DNA from 3 places in the Paenibacillus sp. J2L1-98 genome. Region 1 is predicted to be linked to each of the others. Evidence: riboswitches for the same ligand, from Rfam matches in the RefSeq annotation. Region 1 holds a riboswitch; each other region holds the start of a gene.
The links. A riboswitch is a leader RNA that binds a small molecule or an ion and turns the genes downstream of it on or off. The one in region 1 is predicted to bind cyclic di-GMP.
Positions count from the first base shown of each region.

Region 2: linked by a shared signal. The riboswitch ahead of AC0YNZ_RS16945 (hypothetical protein) and the one ahead of AC0YNZ_RS26460 (LPXTG cell wall anchor domain-containing protein) in region 1 are both predicted to bind cyclic di-GMP.
Region 3: linked by a shared signal. The riboswitch ahead of AC0YNZ_RS29310 (hypothetical protein) and the one ahead of AC0YNZ_RS26460 (LPXTG cell wall anchor domain-containing protein) in region 1 are both predicted to bind cyclic di-GMP.

Region 1 is NZ_JBWDNW010000024.1:39,122-43,299, reverse strand. It holds gene AC0YNZ_RS26475 (helicase-related protein) at 1-377, opposite strand, end outside; gene AC0YNZ_RS26470 (hypothetical protein) at 331-1,308, opposite strand; gene AC0YNZ_RS26465 (hypothetical protein) at 1,432-1,893, opposite strand; cyclic di-GMP riboswitch class II at 2,145-2,228, shown strand; gene AC0YNZ_RS26460 (LPXTG cell wall anchor domain-containing protein) at 2,260-3,324, shown strand; gene AC0YNZ_RS26455 (response regulator) at 3,447-4,175, opposite strand.
Region 2 is NZ_JBWDNW010000008.1:180,424-184,601, forward strand. It holds gene AC0YNZ_RS16940 (LCP family glycopolymer transferase) at 529-1,470, shown strand; gene AC0YNZ_RS16945 (hypothetical protein) at 2,394-2,603, opposite strand; cyclic di-GMP riboswitch class I at 2,658-2,745, opposite strand; gene AC0YNZ_RS16950 (CpsD/CapB family tyrosine-protein kinase) at 3,062-3,754, opposite strand; gene AC0YNZ_RS16955 (YveK family protein) at 3,735-4,178, opposite strand, start outside.
Region 3 is NZ_JBWDNW010000032.1:37,564-41,741, reverse strand. It holds gene AC0YNZ_RS29315 (metallophosphoesterase) at 1-2,331, shown strand, start outside; cyclic di-GMP riboswitch class I at 2,425-2,510, shown strand; gene AC0YNZ_RS29310 (hypothetical protein) at 2,595-2,858, shown strand; gene AC0YNZ_RS29305 (PAS domain-containing protein) at 2,764-3,117, shown strand; gene AC0YNZ_RS29300 (PilZ domain-containing protein) at 3,114-4,148, shown strand.

The sequences.
Region 1 (4,178 bases):
CGCGGGTCAAGCTCAATCACGACATCGCGGCGCGGCGTTGCAATAAGCGCCTTGCCGCCCCGCAGCAGCACTGATTCTACGAGCGGAAAAATCATTTCCGTCTTGCCCGCTCCCGTAACCGCCCAGAGTAAAAAATCTCTTACCTTGGCGGATTTTCCCGTTGAAGAGAGAGCCGGTTCAGCGGATTGCTCCTCCGCGAACTGCAGCGCCTTCGCAGCTGCGTCTGACTGTGCCGGGCTAAGTCGCCATTTATTAAGCCGCTGCTCCAATGAAAGCTGCATAACTTGCTGCTTAAGGCAGCTTGGCTCCGTCCTCCCTCCAAACTGCGCATCATGCTGCCCTACGACGAGCAGCTCGCATTCCCGGCTCCGCCCCATCCCAATGCACGCCGAGCAATAGGCGCACAACCGCCCGCACGCTGCACATGCCGTGCGGTGCATATACGCCTCGCCACTCCCGCAGCGAAGACAGCTGCGCTCGCGCCTGCGGCGCCCCAAAGCGTCCAATCGCCCGCCATTTCCGGCTGCGATTGATCCGCTCAGGCGCACCCGCCCCGAGCAGCGCGGCAAGCTGGAGCACTCCGCTCCACCTTGCTGCGGCGCCGGGCCCGCCCGCGTCAACTAACAGGGCGTGCGCTTCGCTGCGCAATAGCGCACGTCCCTGCATGACCTCCGCGGCAAGCTTCGCCCCTGCCGCGATCTCTCCCAGCTCCGCATCGCTAATTGCTCGCCCCCTATCTCCGCCCCGCTCCCGCCCATCACCCGCGCGGCCCGCTCCCCCTCGCTCCCGCGTCTCTTCCGCTCGCCCCCTATCTCCGCCCCGCTCCCGCTCATCACCCGCACGGCCCGCTCCCCCTCGCACCCAGTGCTCCACCAAACCAGACAAGCCGGCTCTCCCCATCGCAGTCTGCCGCTGGCGTCCACTCCCCCGCCGCCACCACAATCTCCTGCCGGCAGCTTTCCCGTCATTTCGCCCCTCGCCCTTTGCCTCCTCAGCACAAGCGAGCAGAAGCTCTATCGCCTCACAGCGGTCAGCTATACTTCCTTGATCGATCTGGCCCGTATCTATAGCAGTCTGTTCTCCTCTTCTCCGTATTAGCTCCGCTTCCCACAGCTCCACAGCACGGCAAGCATCGCCAAGCGGCAGCGGCTCCTTTAATAGCCAGCCCGAATCGGCAATCGCCTCATTTAAGCTCCCTGCTTTGCCAAACCCGCCATTCATCCAAAAATGCTTGTCCATATCCGGGTCAATCGTTACCCGGGCTTTCCAGCACCCGCGTACTTCCACAACATACACCTGAGCCCTCATCGACTATCGCTCCCCCTCGCCTTTTTCCACTTATATTTCAAACGAAAAAAAGCACACCCAACAACGCAGTCTGCGTCATTGAGTGTGCTTCACTCCAAATATTGATCTTCTTCAAAGTATATACTAAAATGGCATTTTCGACAAATCCGACGGATTTTGCAAATCAACCAGCACCGCATGATCGGAATGCGATACGATTCCTTCTGCCTGCAGCATCCAAAGCAGCTGGGTACCATCCACACCCGTCATTTGTGAATGCTTATTGTCCTTATTTTCTGTTGTTGGAGTATCTTCTGCCAGGTGCACACTGACCTCCTTGCCACCTCTAGCCAAACGTTCAACAATAGCGAGCGTCTCATCCGTCACGCCACGGTTAACAATCGTAAGACGAACATCCTTGCCCATTCTCCGGGAAAAAGAAAAAAACGAACGCACGTACCATTCCATATTTTTTTGCCGGACGTCCGCTACGAGCACGTAATGCTTGCTCGATTGCTGTCGTCCGCGCCAAATTCGATACGCCAGATGCACCGACAATGCAGCCAGAACATAACAGCCAACAACAAAAAGCAGAAGTTCAAACATGGCGGCCACCTCCTCTTTGTGACACTATATGCCACGAAGCGCCCACTGGTTCCGCAATAAGGGGACAAGGGTGACAAAATGTGCGCCATTCCCACAAAACATCTCTTTCTCATCCACAAACAGCAGTCAAAATGCGACAAAGAAACACCCTTGAGCAATTTACAGTATATGTTATCATTTTACTACGTATCCATGCATATAAACGTATGTAAGCATAGAGAATGGGGAGAAGGTGACTTCACGCATTCATAATAACTAGGGGAAGCGATGAAGTATAATCTGCATCTGGACACTTGGATTATACGGAGCTAGTAGTGTAACCGGCCCTCTTAGAACACGACCAACTATCTAAGAGGAGAGTGAACGATGAGATACTTAAAAAAGCAGTTTTCTTTCAGCATGGCCATAATGTTAATTCTCTCGTTAACCCTGGGATCGTTTGTTATGGCGGAAGGCGAAAACAATTCAGCTGCAAATCCATCAGTCGCCCCGGCGGCTAATAGCTGTACGCCCATTTCTGCTGACCGCGCACACATTGTCGCGAACAATTTGAACAGTATCGTTGATAATGGAAACAGTACCGTTACCGCAACCTTCAGAACGACCGAGAATTGTGTGCAGGTTAGTGTCTCTACATACATCTTCCCTCCCGGCACTATACCGAACAGCAACGGAACTCCTTATCAGGACCAGATCCATTATGACGGCGAGACCAACATCTATCCGTTGCCCGGCACCTATTCAGTCACCCTTGACATCCCGGCTTGCGCTCCTTATCAGGCGGATATATACAGCGGTCCTGAGCAAATTCAGCTAGGCTCCGGCGGTCACGGGTCGACGATTGTAGCTTGGAAATTAATGAGAGAGAACAATTGCCCTACTCCTACTCCTACGACAACACCTACGCCTACGCCGACCGTAACCCCAACACCTGAGACTACACCTACGCCTACGCCGACCGTAACCCCAACACCTGAGACTACACCTACGCCCACGCCGACCGTAACCCCGACGCCTGAGACTACACCTACGCCCACGCCGACCGTAACCCCGACACCTGAGACTACACCTACGCCCACGCCGACCGTAACCCCGACACCTGAGACTACACCTACGCCTACGCCGACCGTAACCCCGACACCTGAGACTACACCTACGCCTACGCCGACCGTAACCCCGACACCTGAGACTACACCTACACCTACGCCAACACCTGAAACCACAACTATTGTCGAGATTGATGATGATGAGCCGCCGGTAGGCGGGATCGATGATGGCCAGGATACCGTAATCGATGTGGCAGAGGAGCAAGTTCCGCTAGATACCCTGCCAAAAACAGGCGATTCCAGCCCGCTTCCTTACTACCTCATTGGCGCCTTCACCCTTACGGCCGGGTTCCTCTCGCTCCGTAAGCAAAGGAAAAGACGATAAAAGATGATATGAGGCCGATATCTTGATCACTGTCTTTCTCATATTCACATACTTTGTCTCCAACAAGCGCGCACGCAAAAATCCCGTATCAGCTGATACGGGATTTTTGCGTAATATATGAGTTACAGCGTAACCCAACCGTATTTGATCGATTGAATAACAGCTTGCGTACGGTCATCGACTTCCATCTTCTGCAAAATGCTGCTCACATGGTTTTTAACCGTTTTTTCACTTATAAATAAAAATTCCCCGATGAGCTTATTGCTCTTGCCTTCTGCCATAAGCCTTAGCACTTCTGCTTCGCGCCGCGTTAACGGACTTTCATCGCCCGCAATGAACTTGACGCCCGGCTCCGCCGCCGCAGCAGCTCCTGATACGATCCCCATCTCGTCCAAATAAGTCATGCGGCGAAGCTGATTAATCAGCTTGCCCGTTACTTTTGGATGGATATAGGCATGACCTTGAACGACAGAGCGAATAGCGTTAATAAGCGATTCTGCCTCCATATCCTTCAATAGATAGCCGGTAGCCCCTTTGCGAAGCGTTTCAAACACATAGCTCTCATCGTCATGGATTGACAAAATGATAACCTTCACGTCAGGAAACAAGCTTTTCAAACGCTCAGTCGCGACAACACCGTTCTCGATCGGCATATTAATATCCATCAAAACAATTTCAGGAATCGTATGATTGCAAAATTCCATAACTTGAATGCCGTCTCCGCACTCGCCGATGACTTCAAGATCGTCTTCCATATTCAGAATCCGCTTAAGTCCTTCACGAAACAGCTGGTGATCATCCGCAAGTAAAATTTTGATTGTATTTGCACTATTTGCAGGTTTCTGAATCATCAT
Region 2 (4,178 bases), on a different contig from region 1:
CTTTTTGCTCAGTGCGCTTTTCTTTGGAAGGTTTACGAAAATCATTACATACGATCTTCCGTCATGGACGAGTACAACACCCACAGGGTAACATCATCATCCGTTCAATAGGTCTTGAATCATATAAATTCACCCCGCCACAGACACCCATACTGGTATAATGACCATGATCGCAAACATGAGTCCTTTAATAAAGTTGCAGTTTTGTTCCATATGAGAGTACTCCTATCATTCATAATCTTCTCAGTATAGGTTTTATTTCATAGAATACTTCAACACCTTATTGAGGATCGTAAATTGTATCAAGAAAGAGCAGCTTAATGCTGCGAATATTATTTACTGCTCCATAGGAAGACCGGCAATGAGAATGCTGTGGAATGATTGTGGGAGGAGCTTATTTTCTAAGATGCTTCTACTAATTACCACTTCATTTGTTCTAGAACATGTTTAATAATTGAAATAAGTTGATGAGCAATTAGCACCAAATGGATTACGGTGCTCAAAAGTAAAATAAGGAGTCCTGCAAACATGAATCGTCGATTGAAACTCATCCTCATATGGACAGGGGCTGTAGTCGCTACAATACTGCTGCTGGTAGGAGGCTTAGTTTGGTACGTATACAATTCAGCCCAGCAAACTGCTTCAAAGATATATGAGGACTTAGACCCCGTAAATCCGGCCTATGTCAGCAAAGACACAGACGTGAACAAGGCAACCGAGCCCATGAAAAATTTGGCCCCCTTCACAGTTCTTGTCTTAGGCGTGGATGAGCGGAAAAATGATCGGGGTCGTTCTGATACAATGATTGTACTGACCGTTAATCCAGTAAAGCATTCCATATTGATATTTAATATTCCTCGTGATACTCGAACCGAAATCATTGGTCACGGCACCGTAGACAAAATCAACCATGCATACGCCTTCGGCGGCGTTGAAATGTCCATACAGACAGTGGAGAATTTCCTGGATTATCCTATTGATTACTATGCCAAAGTGAATATGGAAGGTTTCGCGCGGCTTATTGATTTGATAGGCGGTGTTGAGGTGGATAATCCGTTTTCTTTTGATTATGAAGGTCATAGGTTCGATCAAGGTCATCTGTTGTTGAACGGAACATTAGCGCTGAAGTATTCCCGTATGCGCTATGATGACCCAAGGGGTGACTTCGGACGCAACATGCGGCAGCGTGATATTCTGCAGGAAGTCATGAATCGCTCAATGAGCATCTCCAATGTAACCAAACTACAGTCATTTCTAGGCGAGCTTAAAGATAGTGTGAAGACGAATGTTACCTTTAATGAAATGAAGCAATTTGTGACGGATTACCGACCTCAGATTCATAAGATCGATATGGTTGAGGTGCAAGGAAAAGGCCAGATTATCAATCGAATTTGGTATTATATTGTCGAAGATGGTGAACGAACCCGTATTCACAATAAAATCAAAGAGCATCTTCAGAAGGAGTCTTGAAATGAGTAATAAAGGCAAGACTTACGTGAAAAATGGGTGGGAGAGCAACAACTGAATACATGATTTCAACGTTGTGGCTTTGCAATGTAACCATATTCCGCATCATAAATACCGCTCAACAGCCTAAAAGGCCTCTCTGTAAATAACAGGGAGGCCTTAGCTTTTTTAAGCGAATGGTTTTTGTTAAAAAAGGATAGATTAATGGACTTTCGCAAGGCTCTCAAAGGGGGCAAGAATTCCCATAACGCTATTCGTCACTGATAGTGAATGTGATGCCTTCTCTTAAAAAAAGTATATGCACTACTTCGCAAAAGACCATCAGTATAACCACCGCTTCCTCATCCTGTCTTTAGGTAAGCCCACAAGGTAAACCTTAATTGACAATGAAGATTACTACCCATAAGATCAACGTAAGCTCCGTAAATTAAAGAGAAAGTGAGATTTACCCGTGAAAGCATATATTACAGCTAATGAAGGGTTCATCAGCGCTGAAATGACCGTTGAACAAGCGGTTATCTATGCGAGACTGTTACGGCAACTCGGAAATGTGGATGTACGCGTAGTTCCCATCAAAGCATTGAAAACTGGAAAATCAGGGAGACAAGCGAATATGCGTCATTTATCTGTAAAATAGATTTCGTTAATGCTCATACCCAGTAAAATGTACTTAATTGAGGGGTCGGGGAGAACATATGGCATTATTGTCAAAGGAACAGCTTAGAGCATTCATCTAAGAGAACTAGTGGTTACGGCGCAGAATGCATATAGTGAGCTATTTGCAGAGAAATCTGCAGGAAATCCTTAAGGCCGAGAGGGACACGCATCTGTGCTCCATGAAGCATAACAACAGTTTCATAAATAAGAGGTATCTAAAGACTTAAGTCTTTAGATACCTCTTATTTAAATATGCTGGGTAAAATGACTTAAGAAGAGAGACATAACTTCCCTATAGTTTCTTCATTTGAGTTATGAATCTCATTGATTATAATAGAACTTGCAGCTTTTGATTCCCTAAATTCCCTAACAAAGATTGCTTCAGCCATTTTATCGGCTCGTTTTGAAACTACGAATAAACTAAAATAAAAGATACCACCAATAATCCAAAAAATAGACAAAGTAATTAACCAACTCATATACTTTCTACCTCCTTGAAATGTGTTCCACATACAATCGGACGGAGGCCCGTTTTCGGCAGCTGGCTGACATATTGAATGTTCCAATTTAGTCCCTTTAGCTTTGCGTCACTGATTTTCATCAGTTTTGCTATTATCGAACGATTTATGTAATTTTCGTATATAGGAATATATTATCAATTTTCTTAAAAATAGCATCATTCTTTAGTATTGCATTTTACTTAAAAAATAGGGAATAAAGAACTATTTTTTTCTTCTAAACGATAGGCGGATCGGGGAAGCGACTGTCGCCTTTGGTCCATAACGCAAGATCGGCTATTTCTGCTTCACACATTTTTGCTTTACAGTGCATCAGCAACAACCATATTTGCTGATGTCGAATTTTATAATACTGAGCGTCCATAACTTCTCTTCTACTCTTAATCCTACGCCACAGCTATCAACTACGGAATTATCTTTTATTTCTCTTGAACGCCATAATAATAGTAGTAAGCCTCTTCATTTGCTTTACGCTTCACATTGTTCAGCACAACGCCTAGAATACGTGCATTTACACTCTCTAGACTCTTTACAGCCTTGCTTGCAATATCTCGTTTCACTTTGCCTTGATCGACTACCAGAATAACGCCATCGCTCTTCGTAGATACGATTTGCGCATCGGTTACGGCGAGCAGCGGCGGCGTATCGATTAAGATCATATCATACATTTGTCTTAACTGTTCAAGGAGTGTCGTCATCTTCTTCGAACCCATCATCTCTGCCGGGTTCGGAGGAATAGCTCCCGATGTAATAATATCCAAGTTAGGAATATCCGATGCCTGAATCACTTCCTCAAGCGTTGATTGCTGTGAAATGACAGATGACAGCCCCCAGCGATTGGATAAAGCAAAGGTGTGATGGGCGGTAGGCTTACGAAGATCGGCATCGATCAGAATAACCTTCTTCTCCGATTGAGCGAATGTGACACCTAGGTTCGTAATCGTTGTCGACTTCCCCTCGCCGGGGCCTGTCGAGGATACCATGATTACTTGAAGCTTCTCGTCTATGGAAGAAAACTCAATATTTGTCCGTAGAGCGCGATAGGACTCGGATATAGGAGACCGGGGGTTTGTAACGGTAATCAGCTGGCGCTTATTTTTCAATTGAGACACGCTCTAATTCACCTGCCTTGTAGGTTTGATTGGCTTTGCTCGTTTGGTTAGAATTCGATTCCTCCGGATTCATTCTCGAGATCATGGCAAGCGTTGGCTGGCCTAAGTATTGCAGCACATCCTCCTCGGTCTTGATCGTATCATCCAAATACTCAAGCAGGAATGCAGCACCGATTGCGAGCATTAAGGAAACAACAAACGCAATCACTATATTAAGCGGTACATTAGGTGCAACAGGACTTGGAGTTGCGTCTACAATCGCTTTATTCAGAATCGATACATTCTCGACCTTGAAGATATGTTGGATCTCTTCCTGAAATACTTGAGACACGGCGTTCACGATTTGAGCCGCTTGCTTATAGTCCACGTCTTGTACGTCTAACGTCATTACTTGCGTGTTATTTACGGAGCTAACTTGGATTTT
Region 3 (4,178 bases), on a different contig from region 1:
CGGCTGGTGACGGCGTATCCGATTAATGCGGAATTTGTAGTTGTGGATACGACGGGCTTGTCGGAGGATTTTCGGGCGAGGGTGAAGGCAATAGCGAATGAAAATAACTATAACCTGGAGGTTGTGCTGTTCGATTACCGGAAGAGGGACGATTATTATACTTCGGAGCGGTCGCAGAAGCTGATCACTAGCCATATTAACCGTTTGCGCAAGGAGGTACTTGGCTCGCTCTCAAGGGAGCGGTACTCGAAAATCCATAAAGTGCGCGCCAAGGACTTTTATTCACCGGCTGATCGCATAGCCAATCCGGATTACAAGGTCGTAATTGAGGATGCCAATGACTATTTGGCTGCTATATTGCCGCTTGATCAGAAGACGATTATAGTGGGCGACGTTCACGAAAGCGTGGATGAGCTGAAAAGCCTGCTCGTTAGCCACGGCTTTCAATTGGAAGGAAATCAGCTGATTGAGACGGGGAAGGTTAGCGGTACGAAGGTATTGCTTGTTGGGGACTGGATCGACAAAGGGAAGCGCACGAAGGAAACGATTGATTTTCTATACGCCAACCAGGATCGCTTTTTGTTCGTGTTAGGCAATCACGAGAGCTTCATCTATAAATTTATGCGCGGAGAAATTAAAGGCGTCGATGAGGAGCTGCGGCAGGCATACTTCGATTCGGCAGAGGTGCTTAGAAACGATGAAGAGCTGCTTCAAAGGTTTAATCACCTCGTATCGCTGTCGAAGCCTTTCTACAAAATGGTAGGCAAGAGAGGGCCGTCCTATTATGTTACGCATGCGCCATGCGAGAACAAGTACATTGGCAAGCTCGATCCGAACTCCGTACGGCATCAGCGTAATTTCCGGATTGACCGCTCAGCGCCGCTTGAGGAGCAGCTGGCGTTTCTGAAGCGGGATGCGGCAGCCAATCAGCCTTATCACGTATTCGGACATGTCGCAGCGAAAACCGCCTTTCGGATTAAAAATAAAATTCATATCGATTCCGGTGCGGTGCACGGTAATGCGCTAACCTCCGTAACCCTTTCGGTTAAACCGTTTTTCAAAACGCAAAAGGCATCTCAAGCGATTATGGAAGGCGAGCTGCGCACCCTCTTCCAGGAAGAGCGCAAGGTGTCGCTGCAGGAGCTGGATGACGAAGAGGTCCGCAGACTGCAGTACTGCTCACGCAATAAGGTCAACTTCATTTCGGGCACGATGGCGCCCGCAGACAAGGATGAAGCTGCGCATGAGCTGGAGTCGCTGAGGAAAGGACTGGACTATTTTGCGGAGCGCGGCATTGCGGAGGTTGTGCTTCAGCCCAAATATATGGGTTCCAGATGCAATGTTTATTTGCACGCTGATCCCGAGCAATGCTTTGCGGTTAGCCGCAACGGCTATAAAGTCAACAAGGTTGACCTTTCGGCTGTGTATGAGGAGCTGCTGCTAAGGTTCGGAAGCTATATGAAGGAAAATGGCATCGCAATGCTGCTTCTGGATGGAGAGCTTCTGCCTTGGCAGGCGCTCGGTGAAGGTCTTATTGACCGGCAATTTAAACCGATCGAGAAAGCGCTTGAGACAGAGCTTGCTTTCCTGAAGGAAAACGGGTTTGAGGAGGCCTTCGCGAAGCTTGCGCACGAATACAAGGAAAGCGGCTTCGAGAAGGATCAGTTCCACCTTAGCAAAGGGGCGCTAAATGAAAAGTACGGTCTTAATGTTTACCAAAGCTATAAGCATGTTCATTCGATATTGGAGAAGCATATGCCGCTTTCCGATCATGTGGATGCTTATGAAACGTACAAGAAGCAGCTTGAGCTGTATGCGGAAGCCGGCGAGCCCTTGTACAAGCCGTTTGCCTTGCTGAAAATCGTATACGGTGACGGAACGGAAACGCTGCCCGATTGGAAAACATCCGAGATGTACCGCTTTCTCTCTGACGACCCGTTCATCACGCTAGAGCTTTCCTCGCCTAACAGCTATGAGCAGGCGGAGCAGTATTTCGCCACCCTCACCGTAGATAATCATATGGAAGGTGTCGTCATCAAACCAGAAATGCCGGAGCCGAACACGGTTTCGTGTATGAAGGTGCGCAATGCCAACTACATGTCTATTATTTACGGGTACGATTACCGCTTCCCGCATAAATACAATAAGCTGATGAAGCAAAAGAGCATCAATCTAAAGCTTCGCACCTCATTGAATGAGCATCGGCTTGGGCAAAAAATGCTGTCTATTCCGTTTGCCGCAATCGCGCCGGACAACGAGCCGTATCAAGCAGCAGTTGCCAATCTATTATTCGAGGTTGCCAAAGAAAAGGAAATTGATCCGCGTTTGTAAAAACGGCTGCATTGGATTAAAATTCTCCACTTATTTGAAAATTTATTATGGAATATATCGGAATTCTATGAAATAATCATATAAGTAAAAAGTCCTAGTAAATAGCAAAGTTGTCGAAAGACAATGACGCAAAGCCAACGGGCCTAAAGGGAGTTTCCAAAGGTGGCTGGGTTGCCATAAGGATGAATGATAAAACGCTTATATCCTCTTCCTCAACTCTTCTAGTTACCGCATAAGCTACACATAGGAAGGGATATTAAGCGATGGAACAAAATATTACGCGCTTTAACGGCAGCGGCAACAGCTTTGACATAGTTCAAAAAATAACTAATCTTGGTTACTGGGAATTCGACCATGCTCGCAATCAAACGGCATGGTCGAATCAAATGTTCAATATTTACGGAATGAACTCCGGCTTCCCGATGAAGCAGGATGATTTCTTTAAACTCGTTCATTCCGAGGACCGCGAGCGCGTCCGGCGGCAATTTTACATATCGGTACAATCCTGTCGAGGAGCAGCACTATAAGTCCATATTCGATAATAATCCGGACGCGGTCTTTACATTGGACTTAGACGGCCGTTTTTTGTCATGCAATTCGGCTCTTGAGCAAATGTTCGGTTATTCAAGAGACGAAATCATAGCAGATCATTTCGATCACTTTGTGCATGCGGAATGCTTGGGTACAACGATTTATTTTTTCGAGGAAACGGTCAGGACGCTTACGTCTCAAAACTATGATACGACGGGCATTACGAAAAACGGGCAAGGGGTCAGGTTAATGTGACCCGTATTCCGATCATTATTAATGATGAGCTTATCGGTGTTTATGGGATTGCCAAAGATATTACGCAGAAAAATAAAATTGAACAATCTCTGAGAGAAGCGGAGCTTAAATATCGCAGCATCATAGAGCAGTCTATTGTCGGCATATTTGTTGCGCAGAAGAACAGCTTCGTCTACACGAACGAGCAGCTGTCAGCAACGAGAAGGTTCGTTACCGAGCTGCTGCTTGAGCTGAAGAAGCGAAAGATTAAAGTATCGCTCGATGATTTTGGAACAGGCTATTCCTCACTCTATTTATTGAAGCGATTAGCGCTCGACACGATCAAAATCGACCGGTCGTTTGTGGAGGAGATGATGACGGAGTCAAGCAATAGAAGCATAGTGGAGTGCATTATCCGACTGGCAGGGGAGCTCAAGATGCAGGTGGTGGCCGAGGGCGTTGAGAACAAGGAGCAGTTCAATTACTTGCGGGAGCAGCGCTGCGATGAAATTCAAGGCTATTATTTTAGCCGTCCCGTCGACCCTGAAAGCATCGTTCAATTATTGAGCAAAAGACCGTTTATGGAGCCCGCCTCGCTTCGGCGCAGTAAAGAGCCGGCCGTTAACCGGAGACAATATTTTCGTATCGACCTTACTCATTGTCTTTTGGCTGAGATGACGATTACGATGTTTAAGGGCAGGAGCATAAGACTAGGTAGCACTGAGGTGTTTGTTAGAAATATCGGTCCGGGAGGCCTCCGGTTTATGGTTGGCGTTAAGCTGCCTGTTAACAGCGACATATTGCTGAAGTTCAAGATCCGGATGGATAATCAAATGTACGTGTTATATGGCTTTATAGTCTGGTACAATGAATTGGACAACGATATTCATGAATACGGCGTGCAATTTCAAATGAAAGAGCAGGATAATGATGATCTCGTCAATGCGCTCAATATTCTCGCCACCCGGCAGCGCGACGGCATTCCGCCTCAAGCTCAAATTTACGTGGGCGATCCCATGCTCCGGATAAAGGAATTGAAAAAGCTTAATTAATAAATGCATAGCGTGAAGGTCAGGAAAGGA